One region of the Rahnella sp. BCC 1045 genome, then DNA from elsewhere that is predicted to be linked to it. Evidence: predicted binding sites of a transcription regulator. Region 1 holds the regulator's gene; each other region holds the start of a gene.
The links. The regulator PhoB, encoded in region 1, activates phosphate uptake and scavenging genes when phosphate is short. The targets are predictions, from matches to a motif close to CTGTCATAAAACTGNCNNAT.
Positions count from the first base shown of each region.

Region 2: the regulator PhoB is predicted to act here: its motif matches at 2,139-2,158, upstream of J1782_RS10915 (heavy metal response regulator transcription factor).
Region 3: the regulator PhoB is predicted to act here: its motif matches at 2,882-2,901, upstream of pstS (phosphate ABC transporter substrate-binding protein PstS).

Region 1 covers NZ_JAFMOZ010000143.1:35,538-40,238, forward strand. Annotated here, with positions in the region: gene phoR (phosphate regulon sensor histidine kinase PhoR) at 141-1,460, opposite strand; gene phoB (phosphate response regulator transcription factor PhoB) at 1,484-2,173, opposite strand; gene sbcD (exonuclease subunit SbcD) at 2,401-3,639, shown strand; gene sbcC (exonuclease subunit SbcC) at 3,636-4,701, shown strand, end outside.
Region 2 covers NZ_JAFMOZ010000123.1:6,737-11,437, forward strand. Annotated here, with positions in the region: gene J1782_RS10900 (molybdopterin-dependent oxidoreductase) at 1-749, opposite strand, end outside; gene J1782_RS10905 (cytochrome b/b6 domain-containing protein) at 742-1,383, opposite strand; gene J1782_RS10910 (hypothetical protein) at 1,410-2,033, opposite strand; gene J1782_RS10915 (heavy metal response regulator transcription factor) at 2,246-2,920, shown strand; gene J1782_RS10920 (heavy metal sensor histidine kinase) at 2,913-4,370, shown strand; gene eptB (kdo(2)-lipid A phosphoethanolamine 7''-transferase) at 4,606-4,701, shown strand, end outside.
Region 3 covers NZ_JAFMOZ010000126.1:26,794-31,494, reverse strand. Annotated here, with positions in the region: gene pstA (phosphate ABC transporter permease PstA) at 1-685, opposite strand, end outside; gene pstC (phosphate ABC transporter permease PstC) at 687-1,643, opposite strand; gene pstS (phosphate ABC transporter substrate-binding protein PstS) at 1,738-2,778, opposite strand; gene rluF (23S rRNA pseudouridine(2604) synthase RluF) at 2,994-3,866, opposite strand; gene glmS (glutamine--fructose-6-phosphate transaminase (isomerizing)) at 4,021-4,701, opposite strand, start outside.

The DNA of each region.
Region 1 (4,701 bases):
CATGCAGCCTCTTCACTCACAACAGAGGAATTTTCATGGGACGTGAAATAAATTCATGATCATCAGGCAGAATCACGCCATAAATAGAAATGAAAAAGCCTGCTATCGGCTGATAACAGACTTTACGTAAATTGCTGAAATTAAGGTTTTACGGTGACCGGGGAGTCTGAACCCTGAGGAACAATCAATTTTGGTGCCAGCGTGAACATAAACCGCGTGCCGACGCCGACTTCGCTGAGAACTTCGAGTTTCGAATTATGGTGGCTGAGCGCATGTTTTACGATGGCGAGCCCCAGTCCGCTGCCGCCGGTCTGGCGTGAGCGCGCCTTATCCACACGGTAAAAACGTTCGGTCAGACGCGGTAAGTGCTGCGGCGCAATGCCCGGCCCGTTGTCACTTATCTGAAACTGCGCGCCATGTTGAATTTGCTGCCAGCTGACTTCAATCCGCGTGCCCGGCGGGGTGTGATTCACGGCGTTATACACCAGATTCGACACCGCACTGCGCAGCTGATCTTCATTGCCAAAGACTTTCAGCTTTTCGTTTACGCGAAACACCACTTCATGTTTCCCGCCGCTTAACGTCTGCACTTCCCGCTCAAGCATGCTGAGCATCACCGGAATATCGACCTTCTCGTGCATATCGATATTGGCGGATGCTTCGATTTTCGACAGGGTCAGAAGCTGCTTCACCAGCCCGTCCATGCGCCTCGTCTGCTCCTGCATCGTATCCAGCGCTTTGGTGCGGAACGGCTCTTCCAGCTTGGCGTCTTCCATCATTTCCAGATACCCCTGCAACACAGTGAGCGGCGTGCGAAGTTCATGGCTGACGTTGGCAAAGAAGTTACGTCGCGCGCCTTCGAGCTGACGCATTTGCGTGACGTCACGCGCCACCATCAGAAGCTGCCCCTCGGAATACGGCATCACGCGAAACTCGACGTAATGTTCATTATTGAGTTGCAGATTCAGGGCACGGCTGAAGTCACGGGTCTGGATCCAGGTGCGGAATTCCGGATAACGCAGCAGGTTAAAAATATGCTGGCCGTTATCTTCCGGCCAGCGGAAACCAAGCAGATCCTGCGCCAGTCCGTTACACCAGAAGATATTGCCTTCTTCCGTCGCCAGAACCACCGCATCCGGCAGCGATTCGGCACCGCTGCGGAAACGTTTGATCAACTGACCTAATTCACGACGACGTCGCCGGTTGCGCATCTGCATCTGGTTCAGCCCGTAAAACAGCGGTTCCCAGCTCCAGCGCCCGTTCGGCGGGGTGATGCTGCGGTCAAGCCACAGCCAGTGAGAGAGTTTAAGCTGATTGTAATAATTCCAGCCCAGCGCCGCGACCAGCGACGCAAAGAGGAGCCAGCCGAAATGGCCGACGAAAATTCCGAGGATCAGGGCTGGCAGACAAAAGAGAAAAAATTCGCCGGCCAGACGTTTCCATGACAAACGTTCTAACACACAGGTTCTCCGCTGTGGGGGACTCAATAACGCGTTGAGAAACGATATCCGGTACCACGAACAGTCTGGATCATTCTGTCATGTCCACTGGTTTCCAGCGCTTTACGCAAACGACGAATATGCACGTCTACCGTGCGATCTTCCACATAAACGTTAGTGCCCCACACGTTATTGAGCAACTGTTCTCTGCTGTAAACGCGTTCGGAATGGGTCATAAAGAAGTGTAACAACTTAAATTCGGTCGGCCCCATATCGAGCGCCTGCTCGTTGGCCATCACCCGGTGAGACGACGGATCCAGACTGAGCCCCTGCATGTCGATCACTTCTTCGACCGCCATTGGCGAAATCCGGCGCATCACCGCTTTAATACGGGCAACCAGTTCTTTTGGTGAAAACGGTTTAGTGATGTAATCATCGGCACCGACTTCCAGGCCGCGCACCCGATCTTCTTCTTCACCGCGAGCGGTCAGCATCATCACCGGAATTTCGCGGGTCAGTGCTTCACGTTTAAGGTGCTTAATAAACTGAATACCGGAACCGCCGGGTAGCATCCAGTCGAGCAGGATCAGTTCTGGGTAAGGTTCCACTAACTGGCCAATCGCTGAATCAAAATCTTCAGCTTCTACTGCCTGATATCCATTCTGTTCCAGTACAAAACACACCATTTCACGGATTGGAGCTTCGTCTTCAACCACCAATATACGTCTAGCCATCGTAGGTCCTGCCAATAGGTTAGCGATCTTTTATTTGATTGCGGGCGCCATTATGCGTCAGTTTTGTGACAGATTTATGAATGAAAATGATGGTTCATTTAAGGCAAATATGACAGATAAATTCCCGCCATCCTGCTGAAATTGGTCTGATTTATCGGGGACAGGTTCCCCCGCCGACGTTTATACTTTGCACCATTGTCGTCATACAGGGTTCACACGGGAGTCTCATGCGCCTGATCCACACCTCCGACTGGCACCTCGGCCAGTACTTTTTTACCAAAAGCCGCGCCGCTGAACATCAGGCATTTTTGCGCTGGCTGACCGGTCAGGTGCAGCAGCATCAGGTGGACGCCGTCATTGTCGCCGGGGACATCTTTGATACCGGTTCGCCGCCCAGTTACGCCCGCGAGTTGTACAACCGCTTCGTGGTGGAATTACAACAAACCGGCTGTCAGCTGGTGGTGCTGGCCGGGAATCACGATTCCGTCGCCACCCTCAATGAATCCCGCGAACTGCTTTCGTGCCTGAATACGCGGGTGATTGCCACCGTCGGTGAAGACCTCTCTGAACAGATTTTAGTGTTAAACCAGCGTGACGGAAAACCGGGCGCGGTGCTTTGTGCTATCCCGTTTTTACGTCCGCGCGATTTGCTCGCCAGTCAGGCCGGACAATCCGGCAGCGACAAACAGCTCGCGTTGCAGGAAGCCATTGCGGCGCATTATGACGCGCTATATCAGGCCGCACTGGCGAAGCGTCAGAAACTTGGTATGCCGTTGCCCATTATCGCTACCGGCCATCTGACCACCGTCGGCGTCAGCACGTCTGACTCCGTGCGCGACATCTATATAGGCACGCTCGACGCCTTCCCGGCCCAGGCATTTCCGCCGGTAGATTACGTGGCGCTCGGGCATATTCACCGCGCCCAGTGCGTCGCAAAAACCGAACATATCCGTTACAGCGGCTCGCCGATTGCCCTGAGTTTTGACGAACTGAGCAAAGCCAAAAGTGTGTACTTACTCAATTTCGACGGCGCAACGCTTAACGCCATCGACACGCTGGAAATCCCGGTTTTCCAGCCCATGCAGATCATCAAAGGTTCGCTGGCTGAAATCGAAAAACAGCTGGCGCAGTTTGCAGGCGGCGATATGCAAAAGCCGGTCTGGCTGGATATCGAAGTCGCCACGCAGGATTATCTCAGCGATATCCAGCGGCGTATTCAGACGCTGACCGCAGATTTGCCGGTGGAAGTCGTTCTGCTGCGCCGCAGCAAAGAACAGCGCATCCACAGTATTGAGCAGCAGGAAAAGGAAACGCTGAGCGAGCTGAGCGTCAGTGACGTGTTTGAACGACGTCTGGCGCTGGAACCGGATCCTGATGAGCCGCGTCAGGCGCGGATGCGCACGCTGTTTGCGCAGGTCGTTGAACAGATCACCAGCGGTCAGAATGCGGAGGACGGCGCACAATGAAAATTCTCAGCCTGCGATTAAAAAACCTGAACTCGCTGGAAGGCGAATGGAAAATCGACTTCACCGCTGAGCCGTTTGCCAGTAACGGTTTATTTGCCATCACCGGCCCGACCGGCGCGGGGAAAACCACCCTGCTCGACGCCATTTGTCTGGCGCTTTATCACCAGACACCGCGTCTGAACGTCACGCCGAGTCAGAATGAACTGATGACCCGCCACACCGCCGAATCGCTGGCGGAAGTCGAGTTTGAGGTCAAAGGCATTGGCTACCGCGCGTTCTGGAGCCAGCGCCGGGCCAAAAACTCGCCGGACGGCAATTTACAGGCGCCGAAAGTGGAACTGGCACTGCTGGCCGATGGAAAAATTCTGGCCGACAAAGTGCGCGATAAACTTGATGCCATCGCCGAGCTGACCGGGCTGGATTTTGGCCGTTTCACCAAATCAATGATGCTTTCACAAGGCCAGTTCGCCGCGTTCCTGAATGCTGATGCCAACGACCGCGCGGAATTGCTGGAAGAACTCACCGGCACCGAAATCTACGGGCGGCTTTCTGAGCGCGTGTTTGAACAACATAAAGAAGCCAAAAATCAGCTCGACGGTTTGTATCAGCGTATGGCAGGTATCGAGTTGCTCAGCGAAGAGCAGCGTCAGGCGTTTGAAACGGAACTGGCCGCGCTGAACGCGCAGGAAATTATCCTCAGCCAGCAGGCGCTTCAGCGCCAGAAGGATCTGAACTGGTTGCAACAATGGCAGCAGGTACAGCAAAAATATCAGCAATCTCAGCAGCAGCTGACGGCGGCAGAGCAGGAAAACCTCGCCGCAGCGCCGCAGTTGCAACAACTCGCGCGCAGTGAACCGGCTGAAAAGCTGCGTCCGCTGCTCAGCGACCGGTTGCGCTGTGAGAAAGAAACACAGGAGTTACAGCAGGCGCTCACGCAACTGGTTCAGCAACAGCAGCAACAGGCCGCACAGATGACACCGCTGGCTTTGGCGCTGGAACAGGCGAAAACCGCTCGCCAGAAACAGGCCGGAGAGCAGCGCCAGCTACAGACGCTGATGGACG
Region 2 (4,701 bases), on a different contig from region 1:
CAGTTATAACCCTGGTCTTCCCAGTAACCGCCCGGATTAGTATTGGTGACGAAAATCGCGCCGATATGTTTGGCGTTTTTGAAACCTAGCTTCGTAGGCATTCTCAGCCGCAGCGGGTATCCGAAATCCGGAGGCAGTGGTTTGCCGCCAAAATCCAGTGCCAGAATGGTTTGCGGATGCAGCGCAGTGGCCATATCGATGCTTGAGTAATAGCGATCATCGCATTTAAACCCGACATATTTAGCCGTCAGATCGGCTCCGACGTGTTGAAGAAATGTTTTGAGCGGCACGCCTTTCCACTGCCCGATAGCGCTCCAGCCTTCAATGCAAATCAGCCGGGTGATCTGGCTTTCCTGCGGCAGGCGCTGAAGTTGTTCCAGCGTCCACGAGGCTTTCTTTTGCACAAGTCCGGACACTTCCAGCCGGTAGTTCGGGATGTCGATTTCCGGCACATTGTATTCGGGGTAATACGCGTTGAAGCGAAACGGTGTCGTAATCTGGTCGGCGCGGTAAGTTTGCGCCAGCTTCTGCCCGCCAAATAACCAGCCCTGAACGCGATCATTCCAGCGCGACATCGCCCACAGCACTTTGTCGACTTCGTCGCCGTCCTGCAAATTACAGCCGGTCAGCATGGAAACGGCACCGAGCGTTAATCCTGAGCGCAGCAGTAAACGGCGCTGGATATTCACCAGCTGCTTGCGCTGATCGGGCTCCAGAATGATTTTTGGCCGTTGCGATTTTTCACTCATCGGCACTTTCCTCTTTATTCATTACCTTGCCGCCGGTAATCATCGCCACAAATGTTTTCGGCACCAGCAGCACCATCAGGACATGAATGACCACAAACAGCATCACGCCACTCATCGCAAAAAAGTGTACATATCGGGCAATATCAAACCCGCCGAACAGCCATACCAGCCCGCTGAACTGCACCGGTTTCCAGATGGATAAGCCGGAAAGCACCAGCAATACGCCGAGCAGCAAAACGCCGCTGTACATCAGTTTTTGCACGGCGTTGTACTGGCCGAGTTTATGGGGCAGATGGAAGGTCAGGGCACGAACGGTATCGCGCCAGACGCTGCGGGCTGAAAACGGGAAAAAGTCCCGTTTAAAATGGCCGCTGAAAACGCCCCATAGCAGATAAAAGAGAGCGTTAGCCGCCAGCAGCCACATCACGGCGAGATGCCAGGCGATGTTGCCGCCCAGCCAGCCGCCGAGTGTGGTGTTTTGCGGAAACGTAAAGGTAAACAGGGGATCCGCGTTATAAATCCCCCAGCCGCTCATCACCATACCAATCATTGCCAGAAGATTAATCCAGTGGCTGATACGCACCGGCCAGGAATGGATCCTGCGTTTTCGAACTGAAGAGGGCTGAGGTTTCACGGTAAATCTCCTGTTAAACAGCCTGATTACATCGGTGGCGCGATGCCGTCTTTACCGGCTGCGATGCCACGGGCAACCAGCGCACCTTTGTCATCTTTCATGGCGAACAGCACGATTTTAGTGCCCGGTTTCAGCAGGCTGCGGTCGCCCGGTGCCAGCAGAACCACAGGAACGTCGTCAGGAACAACAACTGTTTTCTCAGCATCGTGATACTTCACGGTCAGCGTGCGGCCATTGCTGTTGACCAGTTTGCCAACGGTACCGTTGGTCATGGTATTGATTTTCCCGTCAGCAGATTCAAACGGGTTGAAGCCTTCACCGCTGCCGCGCAGGCTTGGTGCGAAGACGTGGACTTCCAGCGCTTTCAGCGTGCCGTTAGCCTGCGGAACTGCGGCGGTACCGATGAAACTGTCGGGTTTGATATCACTGATCTGGCCTTTGGTAACGGCGTTGATCTTGGTCTGGTCAGTCAGCTTCACATCGAGCTTTTCACCCTGACGTGTGGTGATTTGCACCGATGAGTCATTAACTGAATCAATGGTTCCGCGCGTCGGTTTAATCACGTTATCGGCCGCAAAGGCGGATGTCATTCCGCTGCACATCAGAAGGGAACCCAGTAATAAACCGGCAAGGCGTGTAGGTGTGTTCATGATCAACTCTCCATTTTCTAGCGTTATTTCATTCTGTTAGATGAATCACTGAACCGGCCAGTGATGAATAACTTCATTAAGAGTGGACGATAAACCGGGATTGGTTGATGACAAGTTGATGACAAAATTGTCATCAAAGGTGTCTGATGAAACTGATAAACTTCCTCTGAATCATTCTTTGGGAGAATGGTCTTGCGGCGCCGAGGGCCTGAATGCGGATACTGGTGATAGAAGATGATGTCAGCACAGGCGACTACCTGAAAAAAGGGCTGACGGAGGCGGGTTACAGCGTGGATCTGGCGCGCAACGGCGCAGACGGTCTGTTTCTGGCGCTGGAAGAGGGTTATGACACCGTGATCCTCGACGTCATGCTGCCCGGCCTTGATGGCTGGCAGGTGATGGAAGTGCTGCGTAAAAAAAGTGACGTGCCGGTGCTGTTTCTGACGGCGCGTGACGAAGTGCAGGATCGCATTCACGGGCTGGAACTCGGCGCGGATGATTATCTGATTAAACCGTTTTCATTTACCGAGCTGGTGCTGCGGATCCGCACCTTACTGCGCCGCCCGACGGCACGCGAGCCGGACACGTTTTCAGTCGCCGATCTGAATCTCGATGTGCTGCGCCGCCGCGTCACCCGTCAGGATCAGACCATCGCGCTGACCAATAAAGAGTTTATGTTGCTGGAGCTGCTGATGCGCCGGGAAGGCGAAGTGCTGTCGCGCACCATGATCGCCTCGCAGGTCTGGGACATGAATTTTGACAGTGATACCAACGTTGTGGATGTGGCGATTAAGCGCCTGCGCGCCAAGGTGGATCGCGCCTTTGAGGTGAAACTGATCCATACCGTGCGTGGCATTGGCTACGTTTGTGAAGTGCGCAATGACTAACGTGATGAAAGAAACTGCCCGTCCGTCTGCCTCAAAACGAGCGATGTCGCTGACCTTGCGGGCGACATTACTGTTTGCGCTGATTGCCTCGCTGGTGGTCAGCGCTGTCGGTTTTTATCTCTATTATTCGATGGATAAAGAGCTGGTGCGCCGCGCGGATTATCAGGTCAGCGGACGCGTGCAGTATTTCCGCCATCTGCTGGCGAATGAATTTCCGTTATCACAGCTGAGCCGTAATCCCGGTTTGTTTGAAAATATGCTCGGCAACGAGCGCGATATTCTGACTTTTCGTCTCGAAGGCGAGCCGCCACTGATTAACGTTAATCCCTCGCAGCTGATCTTACCGCCGGTTGCGCCCGTGCCCGACGGCCAGCCGCTCACCCTGCAAACCGTGCATCACCTCATGTCGCCGGACGGAACGCCGGTGCGCTTTGCCCGTGCAAGTGTGCAGATTGAGGATGGCAGAACGGTAGAAATTACCGGCGCGCATTTCATGACGGAAGAATCGCGTCTGCTTGAGACATTTCGCTGGGAAATCATTGGCGCCGTGCTGTTCGCCTATTTGCTGATTGCCGCACTCGGTTATGTTGTGATCCGCAGAGGCTTAAAGCCTTTACGCAACATGGCACAGGAGGCGACGCAAATTCATCCGTCCAGCCTGTCTACCCGGCTGAGCACGGAGAATGCGCCGCAGGAATTGCAGCAACTTATCTATTCTTTCAACGACATGCTGGAAAGGCTTTCGGAGGGCTATCAGCGCCTGACCCAGTTTTCAGCCGATCTGGCGCATGAAATCCGCACGCCGGTGGGCGCGCTGATGGGGCATTGCCAGGTGGCGTTGTACCAGCCGCGCACGGTGGAAGAGTATGAAACGCTGCTGGCAAATAATATGGAAGAGCTGGAACGTATTTCCCGCATGGTGGAAAACATCCTTTTTCTTGCCCGCGCCACCGACGCGCGGTCTGTTTTAACCATCACCGGTATTGATGTTTCCTCTGAAATTACCCGTATTCAGGAATATTTTGAAGGGCTGGCGGAAGAGCGTGAAATGGAGTTGTACGGCGAAGGGCAGGGGATTTTGTATGCGGACGCTATCTTGTTTCAGCGCGCGATCAGCAATCTTGTCGCCAACGCCGTGCGTTACGGCGATGAGGGCAGCACCATCACGATCAGCGCCCGGCCGCAGGGTAAAGGCATGGAGATTGATGTGACCAGCCAGGGCAATCCGATCCCGCCGGAAAAACTGGGCAAACTCTTTGACCGTTTCTACCGGGCCGATGCATCACGCAGCGAAGGCGGCAGCTCCAGCGGTCTCGGTTTATCGATAGTTCAGGCGATTATGGCGCTGCATCAGGGAAGCGTTCGGGTAACGAGTTCGCCGCAGGGCGAGACCCGGTTCACGCTGTCATTTCCGGGGCCATTATCCGATCCGGATCACAGGCTTTCTTAATAATTCTTCAACGGCTCGGAAAAAGTTCAGAAAATCTTAGAGAAAATTCATTTTTTACTTATTGAAAAGTAAGGGTTTCGTTAATTTGGTTACATTATCACAATGGCAGAAACCTTTGCATTTGAACAAAAATGCTTGTCCCGGGGTCTGAATAGTCCTAAGGAGTGGGTTCCATCCTCCGGTTCGAACGGTCAGTACGACGTAAACAGACTCACAAAAGAGCCATTTATTACTAATGCATAAAATACGTTCACTTTCGCTGCAGAGCATTTCTGTTTTCATTGCGCTTTATCTTGGGATCCTGTTAAACCTTCCGATTTTCATCCGCCGT
Region 3 (4,701 bases), on a different contig from region 1:
GCAGCGGTGCGGTTTCGCCGGCGATGCGGGCAATCGCCAGCAAAATACCGGTGATAATGCCGGAAACAGACGCTTTCAGGGTGATCGCAGAAATCATTTTCCATTTCGGCGTTCCCAGCGCATAAGCCGCTTCACGCAGGCTGTCCGGCACCAGTTTCAGCATGTTTTCCGTGGTGCGGATAACAATCGGGATTTGCAGCAGCGCCAGCGCCAGTACGCCCGCCCAGCCAGAGAAGTGCCCCATTTTCGCCACCATGATGGTGTAAACGAACAGGCCAACCACAATGGAAGGAGCAGAAAGCAGAATGTCGTTGATGAAGCGAATGAATTCCGCCAGCCAGGATTTACGGCCATATTCTGCCAGATAAATCCCCGCCATCACGCCCAGCGGCGTACCGATAACCGTCGCCCATAGAATCAGCAGTCCGCTGCCCGCAATGGCGTTCGCCAGACCACCGCCAGCCGTATTTGGCGGCGGGGTGTTTTGGGTAAACAGCGCCAGAGACATGCCGTCTACGCCTTTCACGACGGTCGTGAACAGGATCCAGACCAGCCAGAACAGGCCAAAAAGCATGGTCAGCATGGAAATCATCAGCGCCAGACGGTTCTTCTGACGGCGCCATGCCTGACGTTTGCGACGTGATTCCAGTAAGGCTGCGTTACTTTGCATTTCGAGTGTCGTCATCTTAACGGCCCTCTTTCTTAGCCAGACGCAGAATCATGACTTTCGACAGCGCCAGAACAATAAAGGTGATAACAAACAGGATAAGGCCCAGCTCCATCAGCGCGGACGTATGCAGACCTGCTTCAGCTTCGGCGAATTCGTTCGCCAGCGCCGAGGTAATACTGTTGCCGGGCGCGTAAAGCGAAATGCTGTCGAGCTGGTAGGTGTTACCGATAATGAAGGTCACCGCCATGGTTTCGCCGAGCGCACGGCCAAGACCAAGCATGACACCGCCGATGACACCATTTTTGGTGAACGGCAGCACGATGCGCCAGATCACTTCCCAGGTCGTACAACCAATTCCGTAGGCCGATTCTTTCATCATGACCGGCGTTTGCTCGAACACGTCACGCATGACGGAGGCAATGTACGGAATGATCATGATGGCCAGAATGACACCTGCCGCCAAGATGCCGATACCAAATCCCGGGCCGGCGAATAGCGCGCCAACAATCGGAATACCGGAAAGCACATCACCGACCGGTGTCTGGAAATACTGGGCAAACAGCGGAGCGAAAACGAATAAACCCCACATGCCGTAAACAATGCTGGGGATCGCCGCCAGCAGTTCGATAGCAATACCCAGCGGACGTTTCATCCAGTTAGGTGCCAGCTCAGTGAGGAATAATGCGATACCAAAACTGACGGGAACGGCAATCAGTAAGGCGATAATCGAGGTCACGACGGTACCGTAAATAGGCACCAGTGCGCCGAACTGCTGATTCGGGGCATCCCATGTTTTCGTCCACAGGAAGGATAATCCGAATTTTTCAATGCTAGGCAGCGAAGCAATAAACAGCGAGACGATGATTCCGCCCAGCATTAATAACACGATCAGCGCAGCCAGTTTGACCAGCGCGCCGAAAAGGATGTCACCGTTTTTGCTTGGTGCTTTGATAGCCGGCTTGTATTCAGCCATACCACTCTCTTTTAATTAAGATTTAATTCCCTCCCCGGCCGGAGAGGGAATGAAGCAGAAGACTTGTACTCTATATCAGACGAGACGTCAGATCCTAGTAAAGTGCTTTGCCGCTGCTATCTTTGATATTTGCTTTCCAGGCTGCACGAACCTGCTCAACGACTGAAGGTGGAAGCGTTGCATAATCCAGGTCAGTCGTCAGTTTATTGCCGTTTTTGTAAGCCCAGTCGAAGAACTTCAGAACTTCAGCACCTTTGGTCGCATCCTGCTGATCTTTGTAAATCAGGATGAAGGTGGTGGAGCTGATTGGCCACGCGTTGTCGCCTTTCTGGAAAGTCAGGTCCTGAGCGAAGGTTTTGCTCCAGTCAGCGCCTTTAGCTGCTGCACTGAAGGATTCTTCTGTCGGGCTGATCGCCTTACCATCCGCATCAACCAGCTTGGTATAAGCCAGGTTGTTTTGTTTAGCGTAAGCATATTCTACGTATCCGATGGAGCCCGGCAGACGCTGTACAAATGCGGCTACGCCGTCGTTACCTTTGCCGCCCAGACCGGTAGGCCAGTTAACTGTTGAACCTGAACCGATTTTCTCTTTCCACTCGTTGTTCACTTTTGCCAGATAGCTGGTGAACACGAAAGAAGTACCGGAACCGTCAGCACGACGAACAACGGCGATATTGGTATCTGGCAGTTTCACGCCCGGGTTCAGCTTAGTGATCGCCGCGTCGTTCCACTTTTTGATTTTGCCCAGGTAGATATCACCCAGCGTTGCGCCGTCCAGCGTCAGCTGACCTGATTTGATGCCCGGGATATTCACTGCCAGTACCACGCCACCGATCACGGTAGGGAACTGGAACAGGCCGTTTTTGTTCAGATCTTCTTCTTTCATCGGAGCATCAGATGCGCCGAAATCAACGGTCTTGGCGATGATTTGTTTCACGCCGCCGGAAGAGCCGATGCCCTGATAGTTAACCTGAGTACCGGTTGCTTTCTGGTATGCATCCGCCCACTTAGCGTAGACAGGTGCAGGGAAGGTGCCGCCAGCGCCAGTCAGATTACTAGCAGCGAAAGCAGACATTGCTGTGAGGGAGAAAGTCGCTGCTACAATACCGGCGACGGTGTTACGCATCAATTTCATGTTCCACTCCTAGTGGTTTTTTTTGTTCGACCCAGGTCGAGATTTATAAAGTGTTTGGCACAGGAGGAAAATAGGACAGTTTGGTGACAGTAAAATGTACGTTATATGACAGTTTTATGACACTGGTCACAATTTAGGCGAGATGGGCAAACTGAAGTGGACCGATCAAATAAAAACCGGCCCAAAGGCCGGTGGCAGCGGAAATAGATGCGGACTTAACGCCCTTTCTTTTTACGTCCTGGCTGTGCAAAACGTTTACGGGAAGCTGAATTTCCGTCGGGTTTCTCGGTATTTTTCGGTTTTGTGACAACCGGTTTTTTGGCCTGAGCAGGTTTAGACTGCGTTTTTTTGGCCGGCTTTTCTTCCGAAGTTGAGTTTTCAGTCAGTCTGAATAATTCGACCAGCTCATCGTCCGTCAAATCACGCCATTCCCCCAAAGGCAAGCCTTTCAGGTTGATGTTCATAATCCGCACACGCTCAAGCTTGGTGACTTCAAAGCCAAAATGCTTACACATACGGCGGATCTGGCGGTTAAGCCCCTGAACCAGCGTGATACGAAATACAAAGGGCGCTTCTTTCTTCACTTTGCACTTTTTGGTCACCGTTCCCAGCATCGGCACACCCGCGCCCAGGCCGGTAATAAACTCATCCGTCACCGGTTTGTTGACCGTTACGACATATTCTTTTTCGTGGTCGTTGCCCGCACGCAGGATTTTATTGACCAGATCACCGTGGTTGGTCAGTAAAATCAGGCCCTGAGAATCTTTATCCAGACGCCCGATAGGGAAAACGCGCTTGCTGTGGTTAACGAAATCACTGATGTTGTCCCGCTCACCGTCTTCCATTGTGGTGATGATTCCCACGGGCTTATTAAGCGCGATAAGCACTAAATCTTCTTCATCACGCGGTTCAATCAGCTGGCCGTTAACTTTCACCACATCACCGGCAAATACTTGTGCGCCCACGGAGGCGCGTCTGCCATTGATAAAAACGTTTCCCTGTTCGATGTAACGATCGGCATCACGGCGTGAGCAGATCCCGCTCTCGCTAATGTATTTGTTGAGACGAATGGAGGGGTTGGACAGCATTCAGCAAATCACCTTCGTAAAAAGGCGGACTATACCTTATCCGTGGCGGCTAACGAAGCCTGAGAGAGGAGAATCGTGACCACGCCTTAGCCTTTTAGAAATAAAAAAGCGCCCGAGATGGGCGCTTAGCAGGCAGTTTCAAAGCCAGCGTGGCTTATTCTACTGTGACCGATTTGGCCAGATTACGTGGCTGGTCTACGTCAGTGCCTTTAATCAGCGCGACATAGTAAGACAGCAGCTGTAACGGGACCGTGTAGAAGATCGGTGCGACGATTTCTTCGACATGCGGTAACTGAATGATTTTCATACCGTCGCTGTCGGTGAAACCGGCATCCTGATCGGCGAAGACATACAGCAGACCACCGCGTGCGCGCACTTCTTCGATATTCGACTTCAGTTTTTCCAGAAGTTCGTTATTAGGCGCAACCACAATCACCGGCATATCGGCGTCAATCAGCGCCAGCGGGCCGTGTTTCAGCTCGCCTGCCGCATACGCTTCCGCATGAATATAGGAAATCTCTTTCAGCTTCAGCGCACCTTCCATCGCGATCGGATATTGATCGCCACGGCCGAGGAACAGCGCATGATGTTTGTCAGAGAAGCCTTCCGCCAGCGATTCGATGGTTTTATCCAGCGACAACATCTGTTCGATACGCGCAGGCAGCGCCTGTAACGCGTGAACAATGTCATGCTCAACCTGCGGTGCCATGCCTTTCAGACGACCCATACGTGCCACCAGCATCAGCAGAACGGTCAGCTGCGTGGTAAACGCTTTCGTCGACGCCACGCCGATTTCCGTGCCCGCTTTGGTCATCAGCGCCAGATCGGATTCACG